DNA from 3 places in the Bacillus sp. z14 (2026) genome. Region 3 is predicted to be linked to each of the others. Evidence: riboswitches for the same ligand, from Rfam matches in the RefSeq annotation. Region 3 holds a riboswitch; each other region holds the start of a gene.
What was found. Region 3 has a riboswitch for cobalamin ahead of AC4G3O_RS11135 (ABC transporter substrate-binding protein). Riboswitches for the same ligand answer to the same signal wherever they lie in the genome.
Positions count from the first base shown of each region.

Region 1: linked by a shared signal. The riboswitch ahead of AC4G3O_RS01320 (ribonucleoside-diphosphate reductase subunit alpha) and the one ahead of AC4G3O_RS11135 (ABC transporter substrate-binding protein) in region 3 are both predicted to bind cobalamin.
Region 2: linked by a shared signal. The riboswitch ahead of AC4G3O_RS16190 (FecCD family ABC transporter permease) and the one ahead of AC4G3O_RS11135 (ABC transporter substrate-binding protein) in region 3 are both predicted to bind cobalamin.

Region 1 is NZ_JBZFQK010000001.1:296,082-299,741, forward strand. Features, by position in the region: gene AC4G3O_RS01320 (ribonucleoside-diphosphate reductase subunit alpha) at 1-2,239, opposite strand, end outside; cobalamin riboswitch at 2,407-2,588, opposite strand; gene AC4G3O_RS01325 (DEAD/DEAH box helicase) at 2,675-3,660, opposite strand, start outside.
Region 2 is NZ_JBZFQK010000005.1:218,835-222,494, reverse strand. Features, by position in the region: gene AC4G3O_RS16205 (alpha/beta hydrolase) at 1-26, shown strand, start outside; gene AC4G3O_RS16200 (tetraprenyl-beta-curcumene synthase family protein) at 49-1,131, shown strand; gene AC4G3O_RS16195 (LLM class flavin-dependent oxidoreductase) at 1,159-2,160, shown strand; cobalamin riboswitch at 2,209-2,354, shown strand; gene AC4G3O_RS16190 (FecCD family ABC transporter permease) at 2,533-3,585, shown strand; gene AC4G3O_RS16185 (ABC transporter ATP-binding protein) at 3,579-3,660, shown strand, end outside.
Region 3 is NZ_JBZFQK010000003.1:20,697-24,356, forward strand. Features, by position in the region: gene AC4G3O_RS11130 (TetR/AcrR family transcriptional regulator) at 1-115, opposite strand, end outside; gene AC4G3O_RS11135 (ABC transporter substrate-binding protein) at 270-1,235, opposite strand; cobalamin riboswitch at 1,346-1,539, opposite strand; gene AC4G3O_RS11140 (DUF6509 family protein) at 1,566-1,868, opposite strand; gene AC4G3O_RS11145 (polysaccharide deacetylase family protein) at 2,019-2,708, shown strand; gene AC4G3O_RS11150 (antibiotic biosynthesis monooxygenase family protein) at 2,840-3,172, opposite strand; gene AC4G3O_RS11155 (siderophore ABC transporter substrate-binding protein) at 3,234-3,660, opposite strand, start outside.

The sequences.
Region 1 (3,660 bases), on a different contig from region 3:
TAACAGCGCTTGAAGTAGAACGTACATAGTATGTTGTTTTTAATCCGGTCTCCCATGCAAGCAGATGCAAGTCTAATAAATCACGTGCTTTAATATCATTACGGACATACAAATTAAACGAGATTCCTTGGTCGATATGTTTTTGACGACGTGCATTTTGGAGAATGCTCCATTTTTGGTCAATTAAATAAACGGATTTATAATACCACATTGTCTCCAGATTCAAGTCAGGTGCAGTCACTGGAATACGGTAATTCTTCTTCTCTTCGGAATATTCCCTTCTGAAAATTGGATCAATTCCGGATGTAGAACCGGCAATAATCGCAGTTGAAGAATTTGGTGCTACGGCCATAAGATAGCCATTTCGAATTCCGGATGTATGCACTCTATTTTTCAATTGACTCCAAGCATCTGAATCATAGCCTCTTTGGTCAAAATAAGATCCGGTCTCCCAATCAGATCCTTCAAAAAATGGGTAAGCACCTTTTTCACCAGCTAAATCCACACTTGATTTAATCGTTAAATAAGCGATTTTTTCGTATAATCGGTTACAGTACTCAACGGCTTTCTCTGATTCCCAGGCAATGCCCTCAAGTGCTAATAAATGATGCCAGCCAAATGTCCCAAGTCCTATAGCACGATAATTTTTATTCGTTATATTTGCCTGAATGACCGGGATATTATTTAAATCAATGACATTATCAAGCATTCTCACCTGTATCTTAATTAAGCGTTCAAGGACATCTTCCTTTACAGCTTTGGCAAGGGAGATAGACGAAAGATTACATACAACAAAGTCACCCGGTGTTTTTTCAATAATAATTTTCCCATCCTCGGTTCTTTGTTCAATAACTTTGGTAGCACTTTGATTTTGCATAATTTCCGTACATAAATTACTGCAATATATCATTCCTTTATGGCGATTAGCATTAGAGCGGTTGACCGTATCCCGATAAAACATATAAGGTGTTCCTGTTTCAAGCTGAGAAATCATGATCGCCTTAAACACTTCAATGGCAGGTATTTCTTTTTTGGAAAGCTGCGGATGATTGATACATTCAGTATATTTTTGTCTGAATTGGCCATCCCCTGCTTCTTCATCAAAATAATCTTCAAGAGAATATCCCATTACTTTTCTTACTTCATGCGGATCAAATAAATACCAGGTACCCCGCTCCTTGACCATTTCCATAAATAAATCCGGAATGCAAACACCAGTAAATAAATCATGCGTTCGAAAACGTTCATCCCCATTATTTAAACGCGCTTCGAGGAAGGCAAATATATCCTTATGCCAAACATCCAGATAAACTGCAATGGCACCCTGTCTTTGGCCCAGTTGGTCCACACTGACGGCGGTATTATTTAATTGCTTCATCCATGGTATAACTCCTGAGGAAACACCCTTAAATCCTTTAATATCACTGCCTCGCGCTCTAATTTTCCCTAAATAAACACCTATTCCTCCGCCATTTTTAGATAGATTGGCAATATCGGTGTTTGAATCATAGATACCTTGCAAACTATCATCAACAGTATCGATAAAACAACTGGATAATTGGCCATAGCTTTTCCCAGCATTAGCAAGCGTAGGAGTTGCCACCGTCATATATAGATTGGATAAGGCCCAATATGCTTCTCTTATTAATTTGATTCGCTGTTCTTTAGGCTCATTCATCATTAATGTCATGGCAATAATCATAAACCGTTCCTGAGGAAGTTCATATAAGCTTCCATGATGAGATTTGGCTAAATAGCGATCTGCCAGCGTCCGAATGCCAATATACGTAAACAACTGATCTTTTGATGAATCGATGACTGCTTCGAGTTCATTGATTTCGTCTTCCGTATATTCATTTAACAATGCTGGATTATAAATCCCCATATCAGTCAATAGTTCAACAAGCTGATGAAAGCTCCCATATTTGTGTGTTAAATCATATCCCCGGCTTTTTGAAGCTTTATCATATAACTGGTCTAAATAAATAGTTGCCGCCACAAATGTCCAATCAGGCTCATCAGCAGAGATACGCTCTACGGCGCTTAGTACCAGTAAATTCACCAACTCTTTCTTGCTATAGTCAGACTTATACTCAAGTGCTGTCTTGATTTTTTCTAAGTATTCCTCTGCTGAATAAATAGATGTATAGGAACTAACACATTCCTTTATGTATGTTTCTATGCTTTTTAAATTTATGACTTCCAGACTTGCATAGTTTGATTCGTAAGATACTGCCATACTAATTTCCCCCTTATTGTTTGCCGATAAATCGATTAAAAACGTCTGTTCCCTCCACGCAAAAAATCCCATTGCCTAAAAATAAGCAATGGGAAAAGAAATAATAACAAGATTGAACTGTTCAATATTGCTATTTCATCCGTTCCACCCTCATTGCTCCCGATAAAGGCAAACCAGTGAAAAAGGCAGGTCTCCTGACTCATGCTTCGCTTTACTCTAAGTCCTTCCCATAGATTTCTCTACAGTGGTTTACTTATTTCATCAGCATTTACAGTTGCGGGTACAGTTCCGGATTTTAACCGGATTCCCTATTAAGTCGTAATACGACACCTTAAACACGTTAAAATCAATATATAGTATTTTAGATATAAAATGATAACAACATATAGAATTATAAATCTTATATGTGAAAATAGCAACTAAAATTCCGACAATTTATTTAGGCAATTGCTGGAGAAATTGATTGATAAATGCTTCGGATTCCAATCGAATTCCAATGTATGGCGGATGAACACGTTTATTGGCTTCAAGAGGAACCCCCAACCACAATACTTTTTGGTCAAGGATGACAAATGTGAAGCTTGGCCCATTCTGAAGATGGATATCCGGATCCAAATAGGAATGGGAATCTGGAGAATACATCATCAGTCTTGTTCTTGAGTTCCTCGTCTTCACTCTTTGAACAAAATCCGATGATAACACACTGGAATTTGGCAAGGAAAGGATAATGGAAGATTGGGCTTTTTTTAAATCCTGATAGAACCCTTCCAAATTTCTTGCATAAATCCATTGTAATTTTGGATGATGGTTGGCAATCCATTTGCCTATTTGATCCATATTGACCATTTGATTCCGTTTCATTTGATATTGAACGAGCTGATGAAGAGTTTTTGTATGCGAAACTTTTGATTCTATAAACTCCACATCGCTGACATGAATCAGTTTCCCTTTTGTTCTGGTAATTGCAACATTTAACAGCCGTTCACTTTCCCTGCCCGTTAAAAGCATCCCTGCCCGATTTTGCGGATAACTATCTACACTATCAAATACCATTACTTCCCGTTCACTTCCCTGGAAACGATGGACAGTGGCAGCCAATATATCATGCAGGCCGTTCTCTTCCTCATATAGATCTTTAATTAATGTTTCCATCAATTGTGCCTGCGCACGATAAGGGGTTGCATAACCGATTGATTTACTCCCATTGCTGTAGGCTTCATGAATAACCTGAAAGGATAACAATAGATTCATCAAATTCATTCTAGAACCAGAGGAAGTGCCCGTAAAGCAGTGTTCCCCTGTGAAGCTCGTATTTAACAGTACGGAAGCACGATCTACAAAAGGTGTCTTTGAAACGATATCTTTTTTATTTATATGAACACTTGGATGATCGCCAACCAGTGAATTATAAACATATTGGT
Region 2 (3,660 bases), on a different contig from region 3:
TGCGCAATATAGGGTATATCGTTTAAGGGGTTAGGAGATGGGACACAAATGAAATTACCCACTAGTGATATCAGCTTAGTAAAGAATGTATACAGAAATGTATTTCCGGTTGTTCATCGGGAACTCGCGAGTTGGCAGGCAAAGGCAGAAAAAATCCCTAATGAAGAGCTGCGTACACAGGCCTTATCCAGTATTGCCCACAAAACTTTCCATTGCGAGGGTGGTTCTATATTAGCTCTCGCAGCAGGTGAAAAAAAAGATGATGTCATTCGATTTATTGTTGCGTATCAAACCATCAGTGATTATCTTGATAATCTATGTGACCGCAGTACCTCACTTGATCCTAATGATTTTACGCTATTGCATCAATCAATGAAGGATGCTCTTAATCCGGAGGCCTTGACGAGAAATTATTATGAACTCAGAGAGGAGCAGGAAGATGGCGGGTATTTAGTCGAGTTAGTAAAAACCTGTCAATCTGTTCTTTCAAATATGGTGCATTACGAACATATCGAGCCTTATTTGAAAAAGCTTTGCACCTTTTATTGTGATTTACAAATACATAAGCATGTTACGTGGGAAGAACGGGTACATAGATTAGAAACCTGGTTCAATGAAAATAAACAGCAGCTTCCAGAAGGTTTGTCATGGTATGAATTCAGTGCTTGTGCAGGATCTACTCTGGGCATCTTTTGTTTAGTTTCATATGCAGTGCGTGATAATTTTACTGAACATTTGGGGAAAGACATATATGAATCTTATTTTCCTTATGTGCAAGGATTGCATATTATGTTGGACTATTTTATTGATCAGGAGGAGGATCGCCAAGGCGACGATTTAAATTTCTGTTTTTATTACGAAACGGAAGAGCAACTGATTGATAGACTTTGTTATTTTGTTGAAAAAGCCAATTTAGATGTCACAAAAATACCGGACAGCAAGTTCCACAGCATGATTAACCAGGGATTATTGGGTATTTATCTAGCCGATTCCAAGGTGAAAGACCAGTTGTCGGTTAAGCAATATACTAAAAAAATGTTAAGCCTGGGTGGCCGTTCAGCGTATTTCTTTTATTGGAATAGTAAGCTGTATCATGCGTTTAAGAGAATGAAAAAGAATAGGCGAGTCTAGCATTCAATACTAAGGGGATGGAGCAGAATGGTGAAATTAAGTATTCTAGACCAGTCACCGCGCTCTGTTGGAGAGCCTTCAGAGCAGGCACTTGCTAATACGGTCAAACTGGCAAAATTGGCTGAGGAGTGGGGATACTCAAGATTTTGGGTCAGCGAGCATCATGATAGTCAAGGCTTGGCAGGATCTTCGCCTGAGATATTGGCAACATGGATTGCTGCTCAAACAGATAAAATAAGAGTTGGAACAGGCGGTGTTATGCTGCCTCACTACAGTGCTTATAAAGTAGCTGAAAACTTCAGAGTATTATCTGGTTTAGCTCCAGGAAGAATAGATTTGGGAATCGGCAGGGCTCCTGGAGGGATGCCAAGAGCAACGCGAGCGTTGCAGGAGGGGAGAGTACAGGAACTGCATCGTTTTCCTGACCAGGTAGATGAGTTATCCTGGTATCTCTATGATCAAATACCGGAATTGCATCCTCTATATGGGTTATCGGCGACACCTACCATTACATCTCCGCCGGAATTGTGGATGCTTGGATCTAGTTCATCTAGCGCAGCTCTTGCAGCTCATAAGGGTATACCCTATAATTTTGCTTTGTTTATTAACAGTGAATATGCTGAAGAAAATATGAAGCATTACCATGAAGCATTTCGACCTACAGAGTTAGTACAGAATCCATCAGGTATGGTTACTGTATTTACAGTTTGTGCGGAATCGGACGAAGAGGCAGAATATCTGGCTGGTTCATTGGATTTATCGATGCTGTTTCTTTCACAGGGAATTATAAGAGAGGGAACACCTCACCCAAAAGAAATTCATGAAATGTCATTATCGCAGTTTGAGAAAGCTCGGATTGATTACAACAGAAGCAAGATGATTATCGGTTCTCCTAAAATGATTGGAGAAAAAATTAGAGAGCTGAGTGAACGCTTCTTTACAGATGAAATTATGCTTGTGACAATCACCCATTCATACGAGGCTAAAGAAAACTCCTTCAGATTAATTGCCAAAGAACTGTTGAAATAATAGTGGATTTGCCATTAGTCAATCAATCTATTAGAATAAGAATAAAATCTAATAAATCACTTTAAAAGTGCCTCGGTACACGAGGGTAAAAGGGAAAACGGTTCAAATCCGTTGCAGCCCCCGCTACTGTACTTACTAAATCACAAGTCTGATTTAGTAAAAGCCAGGAAACCTGCTTTTAGAGTTTTAGTACTTATTTTTCGGAGGGAAAAGTAGGCTTATTGTATTCACAGGCGTGAAAAAGTGAATCCTTAGCTCAATACCATCCTGAGCTAAGGATTTTTTATGTGTTGTAGCTTATAATCTTGTTTTAAAGTGCATGAATAATCCGAGGTTCGCCGCCAGGAGTAAAGAGGAATTGAAGTATAAGTTATGAATAATAAAAATAGAACAACCGGTATTTATTTTGGGAGTATCCTGTTTTTGCTGCTCGCTGCGTTGCTCGGCCTGTTTATAGGCAGCGTGGACATGTCATTTAAAGATATTCTTGGGATTCTCTTGAAGAACGTGACCGGCCAGGAATCCTTCTATACCGGTCCAAAAAATATAGAAATGATTATTTGGAATATACGATTACCCCGGGTATTAATCGCTTTATTTGTGGGTGCCTCACTGGCACTTGCCGGTGCTGCCTTTCAGGGGCTTTTGCAAAATCCACTCGCTGATCCATATACTATTGGAATTTCTTCCGGTGCATCGGTTGGGGCAGTGATTGTTCTATTCTTTAATATCGAATTTGCTCTTTTTGGTCAGTTCACATTGCCGCTTGTTGCAATCGTGTTTAGTTTTATAACCTTGTTTATTGTATTTGGTATTACAAAGGCAGCTAGTGTTACCTATGCAAATGAGACCATTATTTTAGCCGGTATAATTATGAATTCATTCATTGGCGCTGTGGTCTCACTTATCATTGCGCTATCCTCAGGAGATCAAATGAGGGAGGTATTAAACTGGCTGATGGGCAGTGTGGCTATGAAAAATTGGGGACACGTCAGTATATTGATTCCCTTTTTTATTATAGGAGCTTCCATAATTTTATATCATTATCGTGAACTAAATGGGATGGCTCTTGGAGATCAATCCGCTCAATATAATGGTATCGATGTGAAACGAAAGAAAATAATCATTATTATCGGGGCTGGACTATTAACGGGTGCAGCAGTTGCCGTATCAGGAGCTATTGGCTTTGTTGGACTGGTTATTCCACATCTTGTTCGCCTTCTTGCTGGTGCTGATCATCGCCACTTACTGCCATTATCCATGATTATTGGAGGTGGATATCTCGTATTGGCTGACTTGATTGCACGTACGATTATCAACCCGCAGGAATTACCAATCGGTGTCATTACTGCCTTAATCGGTGCACCTGTATTTACAATCTTACTGATTAAAGAACGCATAAAAAGAAGGAATTTGACATGTTAACCGTAGAGAGCCTCAGTGCAGGCTATCATAAAAATAAGCAAGTGCTTCAGGACTTTTCTATTAAGGTTGAGAGCG
Region 3 (3,660 bases):
TGTCCAGAACTGATGTATTCTTGTAACCTCTTGTAGTGAATAATTGGAGGGCTGCATATAGCATTTTATCTCTTGCTTCGGTCGGCAGGTCATTTACATATAACATTCTTATCATTCCAATCCCATGTGTGAGTACGAATACGTATTGGTATCATCATACCTACTCAAAAGGGAAATTTCAACAAAATTGTTAGAAAATTTAATTTATTTTCTTCGACAAAAAAAGAGCCTCCCAAAGTAAAATGGGCACGGCTCTTAAATGAAAATGTTTATTTAAATATTTCAGGATAGATTTTTTCAGCTATCAATTGCAAGCCTTCTGTTAAACGTGGTCCCGGTCTTGACACTGTGTCATTATCTACATCATAAACCTGCTTATTTTGAACGGCAGGTACCTCGGACCAAGCTTTTCTTCCATATACCTTTTCTTCTGGATTTTCAATATAATAGCCATATGTAGTAAGAATAACATCAGGATTGCGATCAATGACTTGTTCTTCATTCATTGTTACCCAACCCTCTTGATCAGCGGCAATATTCTCTGCCTGAATGATATCAAGCATTTCGTCTATATAGGTTCCGTTAGCCGCTGTATATAAATCCGGTGAGGAAGATACTTCAATCCAAACCTTCTTCTTATCTTTTATAGCACTTGCTTTCTCTTTAATTTCTGCTACTTCTTTTTTCATATCCGAAATAATTTCATCAGCTTTGTCTGATGTTCCGGTTGCTTTAGCAATCAATTCAATTGTTCCATATGCACCATCAAACGAATTGGCGTCAGGTACGATAATAACATCAATACCAGCTGTCTGGAATTGTTTAATGGTATCCTTAGCATTATTAAAATGACTGGCAGAAAGCAATAAAAGATCCGGATTTAATTCCAACACTTTTTCAATATTGATTTCTAACCCGCCGACCTTAGGTTTGTCAGCAGCTTCTGTAGGAAAATTACAATAATCTGATACACCAATGATTTTCTCTCCAAGACCTAGTGCATAGGCCGTTTCAGTATTGCTTGGCAGCAAGGATACGATCGTGTCCGGCTTTTCCTCAATCTTGATGCTTTCTCCGGATCCATCCCTTACCTCAACAGGAAAGGCTGTGGACGTTGATTCAGAAACCTCTTTCTTCTGGTTTGAGTCATCTTCAGTTGACGAACACCCAAACATTAACATAGATAGCGTAAGCATTAGCATAAATAAAAATAAATAGTTTTGCTTTTTTAGCATAGTTATTCCCCTTTCCAACATAATAAAAAAGCCTTAGCTCGAAAAAAGCTAAGGCGAAAATCCACATTAAAATAACAGGATTGGACGCCTACTTTTCCCTCCGAAAAATAGTACATACAAAAGAAAGAGCAGGTCTCCTGGCTGACGCATCAATTTACTCTGATTTACCTTCCCATGCTCTAAACAAAGAGCCGGTGGTTTACAAATCATTTCATCCGCGTATACAGTAGCGGGGGCTGCACCGGATTTGCACCGGTTTCCCTATTATCCTAATAAATAAGGCACTCTTACACTATTCAATATTTATATTTTTTATATAATCAGCTATCTTCATTCTTCTTCATATTCAACATCAGTATGTTCCCTGCAAAATTGTAAAACCATCGATAATTCATCTTCCTCAAGCTCAAAATCCAAAATACTTTGTGTTTCACTTTCTATAAACTCATATTTTGAAATTTGGTCCTGATTTTCATCCATTACATATATAACACGCAACAGAAGACCCTTATCGGTATATAGTTCATCTTCCTCGGGAACGGAAATCTCCAGTACATATTCGAACCTTTCTCCAGAAAGGATACCAAACGGGTCTTCCAGTTTCTCAACTGTATAACTTTGTATCTCGATCATCTTTATCAACCTTTCTAAAATGCTTATGTCTATTATACATGTTCAATCTCTTTATTAAACATTTTACCCAATTATTCAACTCCGTTTAGGAATATTTTTTAACAAGAATCAAAAACTATATTAAAATCACTTAATCCATAGGAGTTTATTATGCGTACTCTATCTGTTCTCACATTGCTCATTATCCAGCTTCTTATTCCATCTGAAACATTTGCAAAGACAGCCTACCTCAGTTTTGATGATGGTCCCTCAAACATCACACAGGAAATCCTCGATATCCTCAAAGTTCAGGATGTTAAGGCAACCTTTTTTGTAACGGGAACAGCCAGCCCGGGACATATGTATTTATATAAAGATATCGTAAAAAATGGACACGCTCTTGGACTGCATTCCTATTCTCATAATTATTCCAAAATCTATCGATCCAAGGATACTTTTTTTAAAGACATTACTCAACTGGAAGAATTTTTGGAAAGGGAAGTAGGCGTAAGCCCGAAAATCCTACGATTCCCCGGCGGCTCCAATAACTATGTCGCAAAACAATATGCCGGGACTGATTTAATGGATCAATTAAAGACTGAGGTAATAAAAAGAGGATATAAATATTATGATTGGAACTGCGATGCTAACGATGGATTAAATCCTCCAATTCCAGAAAAAAAATTACTTAAATTAATTATGCAAGGGGTAGGTGAAAAAGAAAATCTCTATATCCTCCTGCATGATTTTAACGGCAATACAACAATCGTGGATGGGCTTCCGGAAATCATTCGCCGTCTGAAACATAAGGGATACACCTTTAAAATAATGGATGAGTCCACACCAACTTTTGAATTTTAAAAATGATAAATACTCCTATCAGTTCAAATCGCAAATGCTGTCCATTATTCTGTAACGCTTCTTTTCTAACCTGAAATAAGGTTTACATTATAAAACAAACGCCCTTTCAGGTAGGGGCGTTTTGTTTTTTATTATTCGACTACAAGGTAATTGCCATGTTCCATATTGATTACGTATTCTGGCTTTGGGGGCTTACCTCCGTGCTCCTTGATTTTCGCTTTATGGCCAGCGATATGCTCAGGGCTCTTTTCCCATGCTTTCCATGCTTCCTCTGATTCCCAGCGGATAATCATGACAACTTCTTCTTCCCCACGCGTTGTTTTTTTCACTAATAACTCCCGACTTATAAAGCCTTCACGCTGCTCAATTAACGACGGACCTTGATCTGGCTTCTTTTTGAAGCGTTCCAATATCTTGTCTGAATTTCCCTCTGTCACTATCCACTTACGGATTTGAACAAACATACATAATCGCCCCTTATTAAAGGAGCATGCCCCACTTGAGACATGCTCCTTGTTATGAAGATTATTTTAATTCATTTAAGATTTCATCTAATTTTTCTGCTTCAGTCGTTACACCGTTACTTGAGAAGTACCAGTTAACACCGTCTAAGTAGACAATTTTGCCTTCTTTGTAAGCACTGGTTTTTTTGATAATATCATTTTCAATATCTTTTTTAATTGTTTCTACATCAGAAGCAGTACGGTCGATAATTAACAATACTTCTGGATCAACAGAAAGGATTGACTCATAAGAGAAATCAGAACCGTGGGAAGATGCTTCGATATCAGTTGTTGCTGGCTTGAAGCCAAAGTCATTATATACATATGCGAAACGTGAATCTTCACCATTGTCGAAACCGGAGATTTTCTTGTCATTGTACATCGCTACCAATGCATTTTCATAACCAGCAGCTTTTTCTTTTACTGCATCAACTTTTTCTTGTAATGAA